Regions from separate parts of the Frankia sp. RB5 genome, predicted to be linked through region 1. Evidence: predicted binding sites of a transcription regulator. Region 1 holds the regulator's gene; each other region holds the start of a gene.
The links. Region 1 encodes LexA, which represses DNA repair genes until DNA is damaged. Its sites were predicted from a motif close to CGAACNNNNGTTCG; they were not measured.

Region 1 (5,218 bases):
GACAGGTTGAGCCCGGCCCCGGACCCACCCTTGAAGATCAGCCCTTCCTCGCGATACCAGTTGAGAATCGACTCCATGGTGTCATCAACTGAAAGAATGAAACACGCGCTCACCTGCTGAGGGGCGGGGGTTCCGACGTTGAACCAGACCGGGGAGTTGAAGCTGAAGACCTGGTGGAGCAGCATCCAGGTCAGCTCGTGCTCGAAGGCCTCGGCGTCGGCGTCGCTGGCGAAGTAGCCGTGCTCGCGGCCGGCGGCGACGTAGGTCAGCACCACCCGGTCGATGAGCTGGCGCAGCGAGGACTCCCGGGCCGGCGTGCCCGGCGCGCCGCGGAAGTACTTGCTGGTCACGATGTTCGAGGCGTTGACCGACCAGAAGTCGGGGAACTCGACACCGCGCTGCTCGAAGTTGACCGAGCCATCCCGCCAGTTGGTCATGACGACGTCCCGGGTCTCCCAGGTGACCTCGTCGTAGGGGTGGACCCCGGCGGTCGTGCGCGAGCGGCGGATCTTCAGCCCGGTCGCCGTCCTGGCCCCCGACCTGCCCGCCTTGGTACCGCGACTTTCGGTCATGACGCTCCTCGTCCTGTCAGTATCTCTCGTCGTCCTGCGTCTGCGCGTCGTCCTGCGTCTGCGCGTCGTGCTGTGCCTGCGCGTCGTGCTGTGTCTCTGCGCCGTGCCGTGCCTGCGCGTGGTGCCGTGTCATGTCGGTGGGGCGCAGCGTTCCCGGCCGTGGGCGAGCGCATGGTCAGGGCTTCGCCCGTGTGCGCCGGCGGAGCGCGGCGCGCGCCCGCGCACACCGCGGCCAGGCCGCACCGGCGGCGGACGCGCGGTACCGGCGGCGCTCGCCGGTCGGGCAGGGCACCCCGGTGATCAGAGGAACCGGCCGGCGAGACGGTGGGGCTCGACGGGAAACGGCGGGCCGGATGCCGGGTGGGGCGTGGCCTGTGGCCCTCGCCGGGCTGTCAGGGGTGGCGCGCCGGCGTGGCGCCAGGCGCGCCGAGCGCCCTGGCCGCACCGTGCTCTCCCGCGACGAGCCCGTCCCGGCCGAGGCCGCCTTCCACGACGTTCAGCTGGCTGGTGCCGGCGCGTCGGCGGGCGGCGGAGTCGGCACCGTCCGCCGCGCGGCCGCCGCGGGCGGGGGCGGGCTCGCCGTCGAGCTCCCCGTCCGGCGGCACCGCGGCAGGTCCGGCGCGTTCCAACGCACCCGTCGCCGAGCTCGGGCCGTCGTCGTCACCGCGGCGGCCGGCGTTCCTGGCCGCTTCCGCGCCGCGGCGGGCGCCGGAGGTCTCGGACCGCAGCGCCGTGATGGCGCTCTCGAAGTCGGCGAGCGACTCGAAGGCGAGGTACACCGAGGCGAACCGGAGATAGGCCACCTCGTCGAGCTCGCGAAGCGGGCCGAGGATCGCCCGGCCGATCGCCTCCGCGGGAATCTCCGCCGAGCCGGCGGACCGCACCGCGTCCTCGACCTGCTGCGCGAGCAGGGCGAGATGATCGTCGCGCACCGGGCGGCCCTGGCATGCCTTGCGCACGCCGGCGATGACCTTCGCGCGGCTGAAGGGCTCGGTCACACCGCTGCGCTTGAGTACCCGCAGCGACGCCTCCTCCATCGTGGTGAACCGGCGGCCGCATGAGAGGCAGGAGCGCCGGCGCCGGATCGCTGAGCCTTCCTCGGCCTCTCGGCTGTCGACGACACGGCTGTCCGGATGCCGGCAGAACGGGCACCGCACGCGAGACGCCTCCTTCACCGAGCCGGCCGACAGCCCTTCCGCACCGTCCCGACGTCGGCGCACCGGGACGGACCGCGGGCCCCACCGCCGCACCGATCCGGTGGGACCTGTGGACGAGCGGCCCTCGTTCTGTGGAAGACCTGTGGATCCACCTGTGGATGACTTACACCTACGTAAGCACCAGATGTTGTGTCCAACTTAGCGCACGACCCCATGGATGGGAAAACCGACCCCCCGCATGCCACACGAGGACATCAGCCCGCGGGGGCCCGACGACCCTGGGCGAAGCCGCCTCAACCGCCCGCACCCGGCCCGATGCGGAGGCGTCACCGCGGCGACCATCGACCACCCGCCGTCGCGACCGCCGGTGTCCGATCAGGCGGCTCCCGACATACCCCCGCCGGGCCTCACCCATCCAGTAAGAGGAACTGGCCGGGGGTGAGCTGGGCGGAGGACAGATCGTTGATCCGCATCAGCCGATCGACCACCACGCGCGTGTCGGCGTCCGGCTCGAGCACGGCGGCGATCTCCCACAGCGACTCCCCCGCCACGACCAGGTGGCCGCGTGGCGGCTCGTCCGACCACGCCAGCGAGGCCCGTGGCACCACCACCGCCAGCATGGCCGCGATGAGCATCGCCGCGGCCATGGTGACCACCACCCGACCACGCCTGGTCAGCCGAAGAGGCGCCGGCTCCCGTCGCACTCGCGACCGCGACGGAACCCCGCTGGCCGGCCCGCGACCAGGCGCCGGCATCGGATCCCGCCCGTGCGGCGCCGCGGTGCCGTCCGACCTCGCACCGTCCCGGCGCGCCACGGGCCCGCGCGACGCCGCACCGCCCCGCGGCCCCTGGCAGCTCGGCGACGACACCCGACCAGGCGCCGCCCTCGCCTCGCGGGACCGGGAATGGGACGGGAACAGACCGGCGTTGGCGGGCACCGATCGAGGACCGGGACGGCCAGCCGGCGCTCCCGCGGACCGCCCGGCGACCCGTTCCCGGACCACGGCCAGGTCGATGACCTGCGCCGAGCAGCTGGGACTCACGACATCCTCCCGTGGCGAGCGGGCCGGGACCACCAGGCGGGCGAACCCCAGTTCGATCGAACTCCTGGTCGATTGTCGCACCCGGCGCGGATCTGGCAAGAGGACACGCTCGAACAAGCGTTTGAGATTCCGCGACCGTCCGGTTACCGTCAAGACGATCAGGTGTGCACCGGGTGGATTCTCCGGGTCGCGGACGGACGCACGCCGTGGGGGTGTCGGGATCGCGGGCGATCCCGACCGCGACGCGGCGCTCACCCGTCGGACGTGGGGTGACCAGCTGGTGACCACGTACGCGACGAGTAGGTACGTGACGAACGACGTACGCGACGAACGACGTACGCGACGAGGAGAGCGGTAGCGATGACCACCCAAGGCAGGGGTACACGCCGGGGCGGGGCCCGCGGCAACGTGCGGGCCTTTCCCGAAAACCCCGCGGACGCGGCCGGACTGACCCCCCGGCAGCGCAAGGTGCTCGAGGTCATCCGGGCCGCCGTGGAGCGGCGCGGATACCCGCCAAGCGTCCGCGAGATCGGTGAGGCGGTCGGCCTGACCAGCACGAGCAGCGTGGCGCACCAGCTCAAGGTGCTGGAGGAGAAGGGCTACCTGCGGCGGGATCCGAACCGTCCGCGGGCGATGGAGGTGCTCAGCCCGGACCGCCCGCGCCGCCGCGCCCAGGCGGCGCCGGCCGCGGTGGTTCCCGCGTTCGGCGGTGAGGCCGCCGCGGCGCCCGGCGGCGAGGCGTCAGCGGCCTACGTGCCGGTGCTCGGGCGGATCGCGGCCGGCGGCCCGATCCTCGCCGAGCAGGCGATCGAGGATGTCTTCCCGCTGCCCAAGGAGATCGTCGGCGAGGGCACGCTGTTCCTGCTGCGCGTGGTCGGCGAGTCGATGATGGGCGCCGCGATCTGTGACGGCGACTGGGTGGTGGTCCGCCAGCAGCCGGTCGCGGACAACGGCGAGATCGTCGCCGCGATGATCGAGGGTGAGGCGACGGTGAAGCGCCTACGCGTCCGCGACGGGAAGATCTGGCTGCACCCGGAGAACCCTGCCTTCAACGACATCCCGGGCGAGGAGGCGACGATCCTCGGCCGGATCGTCGCCGTGCTGCGCAGGGTCTGACCACGCGACGGCCGGCCGCGCGTGGCGGCCGGCCGATCCGTGGTCTGCCCGATCCGCTGGGCGATCCGCGGTCCGACGAACTCAGGCCGATCCGGGCGTGCTTCGGCCGGGTCAGAGCGGAGCCGGTCAGGCGTCCGGACCCGGCGCGGCGTGGGTCAGGCCCGGAAGGCGTCGAGATCGGCGGCGAGTGCCGGCGACACCCGCGCGGTGAGGCGGGTTCCGTCTGCCGTGTGCTCCTGCCCGAGTACCTCGCCGTGGGCGTGGACCCGCGAGACGAGCTCACCCCGGGTATAGGGGACGAGCACCGTCAACTCGACGTCCGGGTGCGGAACCCGCAGGCACAGCGCGTCAACGAGCGCGCCGAGCCCCTCCCCCGTCCGGGCCGAGACGAACACCGCCTCGGGCGCCAGCTGGCGAAGCTCCGCGACGACGGTGGGAGCGACCGCGTCGACCTTGTTGACGACGATCAGTTCGGACACGCCGCCCGCGTCGATGTCGTTGAGGACCTCGCGGACGGCGGAGATCTGCGCGGCCGGGTCGGGCGCGGAGCCGTCGACGACGTGCAGCAGGAGATCCGCGTCGGCGACCTCCTCGAGCGTCGAGCGGAACGCCTCGACGATCTGGTGGGGAAGATGGCGTACGAAACCCACCGTGTCGGTCAGGGTGAACGCGCGGCCGTCCGGCAGGGTCGCCCGGCGCACCGTCGGGTCGAGGGTGGCGAACAGCGCGTCCTCCACCAGGACGCCGGCGCCGGTGAGCCGGTTGAGCAGCGAGGACTTGCCGGCGTTGGTGTAGCCGGCGATCGCCACCGCGGGCACCTCGCCGCGCCGCCGCGCCGCGCGCTTGGTCTCCCGCACGGTGGACATCCCGGCGAGTTCACGGCGCAGCCGGGCCATCCGGGCGCGCAGCCTGCGCCGATCGGTCTCGATCTTCGTCTCACCGGGGCCGCGGGTACCGATGGGAGCGCGCCCGCCACCACTGGCCGCGGCGCGCGACATCGACTCACCCCAACCACGCAGCCGGGGCAGCATGTACTGGAGCTGGGCCAGCTCGACCTGCGCCTTACCCTCTCGGGAGGTCGCGTGCTGGGCGAAGATGTCCAGGATGAGAGCCGTCCGGTCGATGACCTTGACTTTGACGATCTCCTCCAGCTGGCGCAGCTGGCCGGGGGTGAGCTCGCCGTCGCAGATCACCGTGTCGGCGCCGGTCGCGGCGACGACCTCGGCGAGTTGACGGGCCTTGCCGGAACCGACGTAGGTCGCCGCGTCCGGCCGGTCGCGGCGCTGCACGAGCGCGTCGAGGACGACCGAGCCGGCGGTGGTGGACAGCG
Region 2 (5,218 bases), on a different contig from region 1:
ACGTGGCCGCCGCGATGTTGACGACGTTGGGGAACGCCTGGCGGACGAACCGGGTCGACGGCGCGCCCGTGTTGAACACCACTCGGTCCGTCGCCGCGCAGGCGGCCAGCGCCGCGCGGTGGCCGTACGGCCCGAGCAGGGCGTCCGGCCGGGCGGCGACGGCGGCGCGCATCGCCGCGGCCGGGTCAGGGTGGGCGTCGTAGGCGGTCAGGCTGATCTCGTCCCAGGGTGCCGGCAGATGCTCGTCGCGGGCCCACAGGGTGACCCCGCGCAGGCCGGCCAGCCCCTGGGCGGAGTCCGGCCCGGTCAGGGGAGTGACGAGGGCGACAGTCAGCGGCGTCGTCATGGTCGGTGTTCCTTGCGGTCGTTCACCTGTTAAGCGTCCCATGCGAGATATGCGGAATCTTCGGGACGCCTGTCCCGCCGTAGACTGCGCAGGAATGCGGGGAACAGGACGCGGGGCCGGAAGGCGGTTGGTGAGGTGGCGCGTAGCTCCAGTCGGACGGGCGATCCGCCGCCCCCGCCCGATCCGCTGCCGGTGGCCGTCGTCGACAGCCACTGCCATCTCGACCTGATGGACACCGAGGTGGCGCCGGCACTCGCCGCCGCCACCGCCGTCGGTGTCACCCGTGCGGTGACCGTCGGTGTCGATCTTCCCACGAGCCGGTGGCAGGCCGAGGTGGCGCGGGCCCATCCCCAGCTCTACGCCGCCGTCGCCATCCATCCCAACGAGGCGTCCCGCGGCGTGAGCGAACAGACATACGCCGATATCACCGAGCTAGCCCGACAGGACAAGGTCCGCGCGGTCGGGGAGACCGGTCTGGACTACTACCGGACGCCACCGGAGGGGCACCTCGCCCAGCAGGAGAGCTTCCGGCGGCACATCGCGATCGCCAAGGAGACCGGGCGCGCGCTGATGATCCACGATCGTGAGGCGCACGACGACACGCTGCGTATCCTCGCCGAGGAGGGCCCGCCCGAGACGGTCGTGTTCCACGCGTTCTCCGGCGACGCGGCGATGGCCCGGAGCTGCGCGGACGCCGGGTACGTGATGTCGTTCGCCGGCAACGTCACCTTCAAGAACGCGGCGAACCTGCGCGAGGCGGCCGCCGTCGCCCCCGCCGAGCTGCTGCTCGTCGAGACCGACGCGCCGTTTCTCACCCCCGTGCCGTGGCGTGGCCGGCCAGGTGGGCCGTACCTGATCCCGCTGACCCTGCGGGTGCTCGCCGAGACGCGGGGAGTGGGCGTCGCCGAGCTCGGTGCCGCGGTGGCGGCCAACTCGGAGCGGGTGTTCGGGCCCTGGTAGGCATCGATGCTTCGGGCGCTGGTGGCGCTGGTGGCGCTGGTGGCGCTGGTGGCGCTGGTGGCGCTGGTGGTGGTGGCGGGCTGCTCGCGGCGGCGGAGTTGCGGGCGTTGGCGCGTGCCCTTGACCTGCAGCCGACGAAGCGGCGCGGGCAGAACTTCCTCGTCGATCCGAACACCGTGCGCCGGCTGGTGCGTCTCGCCGGCGTCGGGCCGCAGGACACGGTGCTCGAGATCGGCCCAGGCCTCGGCTCGCTGACCCTGGGGCTGCTCGACGCGGCCGGGGCCGTCGTCGCGGTCGAGGTCGATCCGCCGCTGGCCGCGGCTCTGCCGGTGACCGTCGCCGCCCGGCTGGACCCCGCCATCGCCGGCCGGCTGCGCGTGGTGCTCGGTGACGGGATGACGGTGGGTCCGGACGACCTGCCGGAACTGGTGGCCGCGCCAGGCGTACTCGCGGCGAACCTGCCCTACAACGTCGCGGTACCGCTGCTGCTCGGCGTGCTGGAGCGGTTCCCGTCGCTGTGCCGTGGACTGGTGATGGTGCAGGCGGAGGTGGCCGAGCGGCTCACCGCCCCGCCCGGCGGTCGTGTCTACGGGGCGCCCAGCGTGAAGCTGGCCTGGTACGCGCGGTCCCGGCTGGCGGGCGGGGTGCCGCGTCCGGTGTTCTGGCCCCAGCCGAACGTCGACTCCGCGCTCGTCGCCTTCACCCGCCGGGACGAGCCGCCCGGGCGGCCTGAGCAGCGCCGCGCGGTGTTCGCCGCCATCGATGCCGCCTTCGCGCAGCGCCGCAAGACCCTTCGGACGGCGCTCTCGCCCTGGGCCGGCTCGCCGGCGCTCGCGGCGGAGTTCGCCCTCGCCGCCGGTGTTGACCCCGGCGCGCGTGGCGAGACGCTCTCCGTCGACGACTTCTGCCGGCTGGCGGACGCCCGCGCGGTCTCCACGCCGTAGTCGGCGGCTGCGACCGTCACTCGCTGCCTCCTCCCTGGAGGATTCTCTGGACTCTTCGTTGTCCACAGCCGTCGGACCGGGCCGGTCGCCTCGTCCACAGTCTTCAAACATGCGTTCGACAGTCCGGGTAGCTCGTCCTATGGTCGTTCCATGGTCATCCACGCGGCGCGGGGCGAGATTCCCGGCACCACACCGGTTCCCCCCGACCCACCGCCCCAGGCCGATGCCGACCTGTGCGGCCTTCTCGACTTCACCGCACCACCCGCCCCGTCCAGCGCACCGGACTCCGCCGACCCCCACGGCCCACCCGACCCGTCGGCCCGGCCGAGCGGCGGTTCCGATTCGCATTCCGGCGCCGCGGCGGGGAGTCTGGGGGCCCGGCTGACGATGATTGTCGAGCACATCCAGGGGATGCTGGCCGACGAGGCGTGGCCGCTGTCCGATGGCGAGCTCGACGCGCTGTTGGAGGGCGTCGGCCGATTGGGCGGTCCGGTGGCCGCGGTCAACAACCGGCTGATCACCGAGGCTCTCGACCGTGGTCTGGCACCTCGTCGCGGGGCCAGCGACATACCCAGCCTGCTCCGCGACCGGCTCGCCCTGTCCACTCGCGAGGCCCGCCGCCAGGTCGCGCTGGCCCGCGCCGTCAGCGACGGCCCGTGCGAGGCCACCGGGCAGGCCCTTGCCTGCGGCGACATCACCGTCGAGCACGCCCACGTCATCCGCGAGGCGATCGCCTCCCTGCCCATCGATATCACCCCCCAGGAGCGGGCCGACGCCGAACAGACCCTGCTCGGCCATGCCCGGGTCTTCGACCCCTATCGGCTAGTCAGGCTCGCCGCCCGCATCAGGGAGGACCTCACCCGCGTCGACCCTTCCCCCGGCGCCGACAGCAGGACCGGGCAGTCCGGTGATTCCCCACACGACGACAGCGACGATCCCGGCCGCGGGCCTGGCGACAGGGACAGCGACGCAGACACGCCGGGCAGCGAGGACAGGGGGTCCGGCGAGGACAGCGGGTCCGGTAGATCCGAAGGAGGAGACGAGGACCAGCGGCCGTCGCCTGACCCGGCCGCGGTCCGACGCCTCTCCTTGCGCGACACGCCCGAGGGCACCACGCTGATCAGTGGTGAGTTGGACGCCGAGGCCGCCGCGCTGCTGCGCACCGCGCTGGACGGCCTCGCCGCGCCACGCCCGGCCGTCGACGGCATCCCTGACATCCGAAGCCCGCAGCGCCGCCGCGCCGACGCCCTCGTCGAACTGGTCACGCGGGCGCTGACCGGTGCCGTCGTACCCGTCAGTGGCGGGGTGCGACCCCACCTCGTCGTGCACGTTCCCTGGGACACTCTCGTCAGGGGCGGCCTCGAGCCGGCCATGACCGACTGGGGGCTTCCGCTACCTCGTGGGGTCCTCACGAGGCTGGCCTGCGACGCCGAAGTCAGCAGGATCATCCTCGATCCCGCCGGAGTGCCGCTTGATGTCGGACGATCCACTCGAGTGGTCCCGTCGAGCCTCCGCCGTGCCCTCGTCGTCCGTGACCAAGGGTGCGCGTACCCGGGCTGCGACGTCCCGCCGAGCTGGACGGAGTGTCATCACATCACCCCGTGGCAGCACGGCGGGCGCACCATGCCCCGCAACCTGGTCCTGCTGTGCGGCGCCCACCACCGGCAGGTCCACCACGACAGGTGGCGGATCCTCGTCGAGGACGATGATCGGCCCTCCTTCATCCCACCGCCGCACATCGACCCCCGTCAGCGCCCCCGCCGCAACCCCTACGGTCAGCCCCCACCCACCCGCCGCAGGACATGACCGCGGGCTGCGGCGGCGGTCTGAGCACGCACCATCGGCAATCGGGCCGGCGGCTCGGGTCGGCGGGTCACTGCGGGCGAGACGCGCGGCGGGCCGGGATCAGCTGGTGGCGATGCCGATCGCGCGGCGGACGCCGGTCAGGACCGGGCGGGCTCGGTCGCGCGCCTGCTCGGCGCCGGTGGCGAGGATCACATCCAGCTCGCTCCCGGGGGCGACCAGCTCGTCGTAGCGCTCGCGCAGCGGGGACAGCCAGGAGCTGACGGCCTCGAACAGGGCGTTCTTCAGCTCACCCCAGCCGGTGCCGCCCTGCTCCAGGCGGGCCCGCATGTCCTTGACCTCCTCCGGTGTGGCGAAGTTCTCGTAGAGCGCGAAGGCCGCCGAGGTGTCGGGGTCCTTCGGGCCCTCCACCGGGGTGCTGTCGCTCACGATGCCGCGAACGAGCTTGCGCAGCTGCTTTTCCGGGGCGAACAGCGGAATGGTGTTCCGGTAGGACTTGCTCATCTTGCGGCCGTCGACACCGGGCAGCGCCTTCGCCGAGACACCGGCGGGATAGATGCCCTTCGGAACCGTCAGGCTGAAGCTGTCTCCGTAGAGGTGGTTGAACGTACCGGCGATGTCCGCAGCGTATTCCACGTGCTGCGTCTGGTCCTGCCCGACCGGCACGACGTCGGTGTTCATGATGAGAATATCGACGGCCATGAGAATGGGGTAGTTGAAAAGCCCCATGTTGACGCCGGCGTCCAGGTCCGTTGCTCCGGACTCGGCGTTGCGGTCTCGTGCGGCCTTGTAGGCGTGGGCCCGGTTCATCAGACCCTTGGCGGTGACGCAGGACAGCACCCACGACAGCTCGAAGATCTCGGGAACATCGGACTGGCGGTAGAAGATCGTGCGGGCCGGATCCAGGCCCAGCGCGATCCAGGTGGCCGCCACCGACCGGGTGTACGTCGCCAGCTCCACGCGATCACGGATCGAGGTCAGGGCGTGGTAGTCCGCGATGAAGTAGATCGACTCGTAGGTCGAGGTGAGCTCCAGCGAGGGCCGGATCGCTCCGATGTAGTTCCCGAGGTGCGGCTCACCGGTCGGCTTGATCCCGGTGAGCGCCACCTTGCGCTGCTCCGCTGCCATGGATGCGCAGTCTACGGACGTCGCGGGTGCCGCCGCC
Region 3 (5,218 bases), on a different contig from region 1:
CAGATCCGGCCCGCGGCTGAGAACCTCGCCCGGGCTGCCGAACGGGACGTCGCGCTCCTCCTCGTCGACGATCCGCACCTCGACGCCGGCCTGCACGGCCCCCTCGGTCGTCAGGCGAGGCACCTCGGGGTCGGTGACCAGGGACAGCGTGATCGACGGATGCTCGGTACTCCCATACCCCCGGGCTACGACGACGCCGGCCCGTTCCAGCCGCTCGACCAGCGGGCCGGGCACGGGCGCGCCGCCCAGGCACGCCGCGCCCATGAGCGCCGCGAGCGCGGGCGTGCAGTCGGGATGGTCAAGCAGCGAGGTGGCGAACACCGGTGCGTAGAGCCCCGGCGGCAGGCCGAACTCGGCCATGATGGCGAGCACCCGAGCCGGATCCCAGATGTCGACCAGATGGATGCCGACACCCCGGAACGCCGGCGCGAGCCCGACGGCGAGCATGCCGGTGACGTGGGCCAGCGGCGCACCACCCAGGCGTGGCAGCGTCCCCGGCTGGCTCGGCACGATGTGATGGCGCACCTCGGACACCAGGGCGCGGTGCGACATCAGCACGCCCTTCGGGTCCGACGTCGTGCCCGACGTCCACGCGATCGCCGCCGGGGATCCCGGATCGACCGCCGGTACCGGCTGCTCGTCCGCCGCGCCCGCGACCAGGTCGGCGAAGGAGGTGGCCCAGCTCGGCAGCGGACCGTCGCCGACGACCGCCACGGTGCGCAGCGCCGGCAGATCCCCGCGCAGCGCCTCGGCCTCGGCCAGGTAGTCGCGTCCGCGGAAGTGGCGCGGGATGACCAGCGCCACCGCCCGCGACCGGCTCAGGATGTGGCGCAGCTCCTTCTCGCGGTAGTACGACGCGATCGGCACCAGCGTCGCGCCGGACAGCGCGATCCCGGCGAAGCACACCAGCGACTCGGACCAGTTCGGCAGCTGGAAGGCGACGGTGTCGCCCTGCCCCACGCCGCGCGCCCGTAACGCCTGGGCCAGCGACCGCGCCGCGCTCAGCACATCCGCGTAGGTGCCCTCGTAGGGATGCTCGGCGGAGTGGACGCGCACCGGCGACGACGGGTTCCGGCTGAACGCCTCGACGATCGCGCTGGCCAGGGTGGAGCCGTCCCACCAGCCGGCGGCCGTGTAGCGGGCGAGCAGCTCGGCGTCGGTGGGCAGGAGCGCCCCTGCCCAGACCGGCTCGTCCGCGGCGCCACTCCCGGCCTGATCAACCGGATCTGTCTCGAGCGTGCTCACCGTGACGCCTCCCAGCGCATCGACATGCGAAGACCCTCGTTCCCGTTCGGTGGACGCGGGTCCGGCACCTCCCGTGCCGCCCGTCACATCCCCTATTACCGGACACTAATCGACGTGGGCTGGTTCACGCCGCCAACCCATGTTCGCTGCCTACAAGCACAGGCGCGGTGAGATCGGTGCAATCCGACCGTAATGCCGGATACTGTTTACTGTGACGTGCACCACGGGCGGCATCACGTCGAGTCGGCCGGCCCCGGAGCGACATGGGCAGGTAGAGCGGGCATGGGAGGTCTGGTCGTGAGTACGGCAACCGGGTGGGTCGCGTCGCAGGAGGTCGTCGAGCCGGCAGACGCCGGAGTGGATCCGGTCCGGCTGGAGGCGCTGGTGCGCCACGTCCGCGATGCCATGGCGACGTTTCCGCTGCCGTCAGCGCAGCTCGCCGTCGCGCGCGGCGGCCAGCTGGTACTGAACGCCGCGTTCGGCGACACCGATCTGACGCGCCGCTACGTGCTGCAGTCCGCCGGCCGCACGGTCGTCGCCTCGATCGCCTGGCAGTTGCTCGACCAGGGGCTGATCAGCCTGGATGACACGATCGCGTCGATCATCCCCGAGTTCGGCACGAACGGGAAGGACGTCGTCACCGTCGAACAGGTGCTCACCCACACCGCCGGACTCCCGTTCGCGCCGCTGGGCTATCCGAAGATGCTGTCGCACGACGAGCGGATGGCGGCGTTCGGCCGGTGGCGGCTCACCTACCCGCCGGGAGCCCGGCTGGAGTTCCACCTCACCTCGGCGGCATGGATCATTGCCGAGCTGGTGTGGCGGCGCACCGGGGTGACCATCGCCGAGTACCTGCGCACCCGCCTGTGCGAACCGCTCGGCCTGTCGCTGGAGCTGGGCGTCCCGGTGGAGCGGCAGGCCGACTCGGTCGCACCGATGATCGCGACCGACCGGACATCCGACGACCAGGAGGTCGATCCCTGGGGGCCGTGGTACGTCTCCCGTCCGGAGATCCTCGCGGCCGGGGAACCCAGCCACTCGCTGGTCGGCACCGCCGCCGACGTCGCGCTGCACTACCAGGCCGTCGTTCACTCGGGCCGGTGGTCGCCGGAGATCGTCGCCGAGGCCACCCGGGTCCGGCGTAGCGAGGCGCCGCACGGCGACCAGCTCTACGGCGGCGGCGACATCCCGACGCACATGGGCCTGTTCACCACGATCAGCGGTCGCTACAACGGCAGCTGGCTGCCCACCGTCGGCTCCCCCGCGACCTGGGGCCATGGCGGCGCCGCCTACCAGCTCGGCTTCTACGATCCCGAGGCCGATCTCTCGGTCGCCTGCCTGACGAACGGCTACCCGCTCAGCGGCTACGACTACACCCGCCGAGGCGTCTCCTACCTGGTCAACCTCGCGAACCTGGCCGCCGCGACCGTCAGCTGAGCTCACCTGCGGCCGCGACCTTGTCCACAGCCGTGAGGGCGCGTTCCAGCTGTCCACAGGTCAGAACATGTGTTCGATGATCCGGGCTGCCTGATCTAGCGTTGTTTCATGGTCATCGACACTCGGACCGGTGCGACGTCCTGCCGCACAGGCCGTCCCTCCGGCCCGCCCCCCGACCCTCTCGGCTCGCCTCCCGTTCCACCGTCCGATCCGTCCGACGCCGGTCCGGACACGCTCCCCGAGGCCGCCGGTCCCTCCTCCGCTTCCGCGTCCGTGCACCCGCCGTCGTCTGACGGTGCTGGGGGTGGCATGCCTGGCCGGTTCGCGGTGCTTGGTGAGTTGTTCGATGTGTTGTTGTCGGAGGAGCCGTGGCGGCTGTCCGACGGAGAGCTCGACATGCTGTTGGAGAAGGCGGGCCGGTTGGGGGGCCGGGTGGCGGCGCTACGCGGCCGGTTGATCGTCGAGGCGCAGGAGCGTGGCCTGGCGGCTCGTGTGGGCGCGGTCGACGTCGCGAGCCTGCTGCGGGACCGGTTGGCGCTGGCCTCGCGGGAGTCCCGCCGTCAGGTCAGCCTGGCGCTGGCGGTCGGCAACGGGCCGTGTGCGGCGACGGGGGAGGCGCTGGCCCGCGGGGAGATCACCGTCGAGCACGCCCACGTCATCCGCGAGGCCATCGAGGGTCTGCCCCGTGATGTCACCGACACCGAACGTGCCACCGCCGAACAGATGTTGATCGACTACGCCGGCACGTTCGACCCGTACCGGCTCGTCCGGCTCGCCGCCCGTATCCGCGAGCAGCTCACCCGCGTCGACACCTCCCCCGGCGGCGGCGACCCCACCGCCGCCAGCCGCGACGGCCAACCCGACGGCCCCCCGACCGGCGGCGGCAACGACAACAGCGGCGCTTGCGACAACGGTGGCGCCCCCCGCCGGTCGGGACGCGGCGACGACGACGACCGTCCCTCCCCCGACCCCGCCCAGGTCCGCGGCCTCACCTTCACCGACACCCCCCGCGGCACCACCCTGATCAGCGGTGAACTCGACGCCGAAGGCGCCGCGCTGCTACGCACCGCCCTCGACGGCCTCGCCGCACCCCGCCCCGCCACCGACGGCTCCCCCGACCCCCGCAGCCCCCGCCGCCGCCAGGCCGACGCCCTCCTCGACCTCGTCACCCGCGCCCTGAACGCCGCCGCCGTTCCCCTCTCCGGTGGAGTTCGCCCGCACCTGACAGTGCTCGTGCCCTGGAACACACTCCTCGCCGGCGGCCTCGACCCGGCCACCACCAGCTGGGGACTACCGCTGCCCCGCGGCGTCCTCAGCCGCCTGGCCTGCGACGCCGAGATCACCAGGATCATCCTGGACCCCGCGGGCGTCCCCCTCGACGTCGGCCGCACCCACCGCGTTGCCACCCCCGCCATCCGCCGCGCGCTCGCAGCCCGCGACCACGGCTGCGCGTTCCCGTCCTGCGACAGGCCACCCGCCTGGACCGAATGCCACCACGTCACCGGCTGGGAGAACGGCGGACCCACCGCACTGTCGAACATGATCCTGCTCTGCGGCCAGCACCACCGACAGGTCCACCACGACAAGTGGACGATCACCTTCGAACCCGACGGCCTGCCCTCCTTCATCCCACCCCCACACATCGACCCTCACCGCCGACCCCGCCGAAACCCCTACAACCGACCACTCCCCAACTTCCGCCAGCCATGATCGAGGCTCACGGGCCTGAGTGGATCGATCGTCGCGGCACCCACCGAGGTCGGTGCGCCGCTGCCTCCGAGCCGCTGGCGGTAGCCGCTGTCGGTAGCCGCTGTCAGTGAATCTTGGTCATGGCATGGGCAGAGGTCGGCCGGCGTCCTCGGGCGGGCGTGGGCCGTGGATGAACCTGTCGGCCTCGGCGATCGCGACGTCGTTGATGCTCGCCTCACGCCGACGCATCAGACCGTCCTCGGCGAACTCCCACTGCTCGTTGCCGTAGCTGCGCCACCACTGACCGCCGTCGTCGCGGCACTCGTACTGGAAGCGAACGGAGATCCGATTGCCGGTGAACGCCCATAGGTCCTTGCGGAGTGCGTAGTCATGCTCCCGCGCCCACTTGCGGGTGAGGAAGTCGACGATGGCGTCCCGGCCCTGGAAGATCTCGTCACGGTTGCGCCAGATCGAGTCCTCGGTGTAGGCGCCCGCGACCCGAACCGGGTCCCGCGTGTTCCAGGCGTCCTCGGCGGCCTGCACCTTCTGGCGCGCGGTCTGCTCGGTGAACGGCGGTAGCGGTGGTCGCATGCGGACTCTCCCCTCAGGATGGGGCGATGCGCCGACCGGCCTGTGCCTCCGCACGTCGGCCGATGACGTGACACCCTGTCCGATCCTCTCGCACCGTGGCGACCTGGACACGTTCCTCGGGCCTCGAAGCACCCAATGAGCAGCCAACGTCGCGTGCCCCCTGCTGTCCCGGCGGGTACAGCCGCCAGCAGGAGGTCAGCCGACGATGCAGGTCGAGCCGGACAGACCAGACGAGCCCCATTGGCCGGACGAGCCG

Region 2: AC6EXY_RS02735 (HNH endonuclease signature motif containing protein) is a predicted target of LexA. The motif match lies at 2,355-2,368, and genes of this name have one in related genera.
Region 3: AC6EXY_RS12165 (HNH endonuclease signature motif containing protein) is a predicted target of LexA. The motif match lies at 2,745-2,758, and genes of this name have one in related genera.

The regions. Positions count from the first base shown of each region.
Region 1 is NZ_JCBATA010000066.1:11,245-16,462, reverse strand. Features, by position in the region: gene AC6EXY_RS26860 (vitamin B12-dependent ribonucleotide reductase) at 1-572, opposite strand, end outside; gene nrdR (transcriptional regulator NrdR) at 965-1,729, opposite strand; gene AC6EXY_RS26850 (LysM peptidoglycan-binding domain-containing protein) at 2,137-2,388, opposite strand; gene lexA (transcriptional repressor LexA) at 3,133-3,888, shown strand; gene hflX (GTPase HflX) at 4,044-5,218, opposite strand, start outside.
Region 2 is NZ_JCBATA010000003.1:162,081-167,298, reverse strand. Features, by position in the region: gene AC6EXY_RS02750 (ABC transporter substrate-binding protein) at 1-346, opposite strand, end outside; gene AC6EXY_RS02745 (TatD family hydrolase) at 482-1,306, shown strand; gene rsmA (16S rRNA (adenine(1518)-N(6)/adenine(1519)-N(6))-dimethyltransferase RsmA) at 1,483-2,250, shown strand; gene AC6EXY_RS02735 (HNH endonuclease signature motif containing protein) at 2,401-4,056, shown strand; gene AC6EXY_RS02730 (tryptophan--tRNA ligase) at 4,156-5,181, opposite strand.
Region 3 is NZ_JCBATA010000019.1:5,325-10,542, forward strand. Features, by position in the region: gene AC6EXY_RS12155 (AMP-binding protein) at 1-1,245, opposite strand, end outside; gene AC6EXY_RS12160 (serine hydrolase domain-containing protein) at 1,543-2,682, shown strand; gene AC6EXY_RS12165 (HNH endonuclease signature motif containing protein) at 2,992-4,392, shown strand; gene AC6EXY_RS12170 (nuclear transport factor 2 family protein) at 4,510-4,962, opposite strand; gene AC6EXY_RS12175 (TraR/DksA family transcriptional regulator) at 5,168-5,218, shown strand, end outside.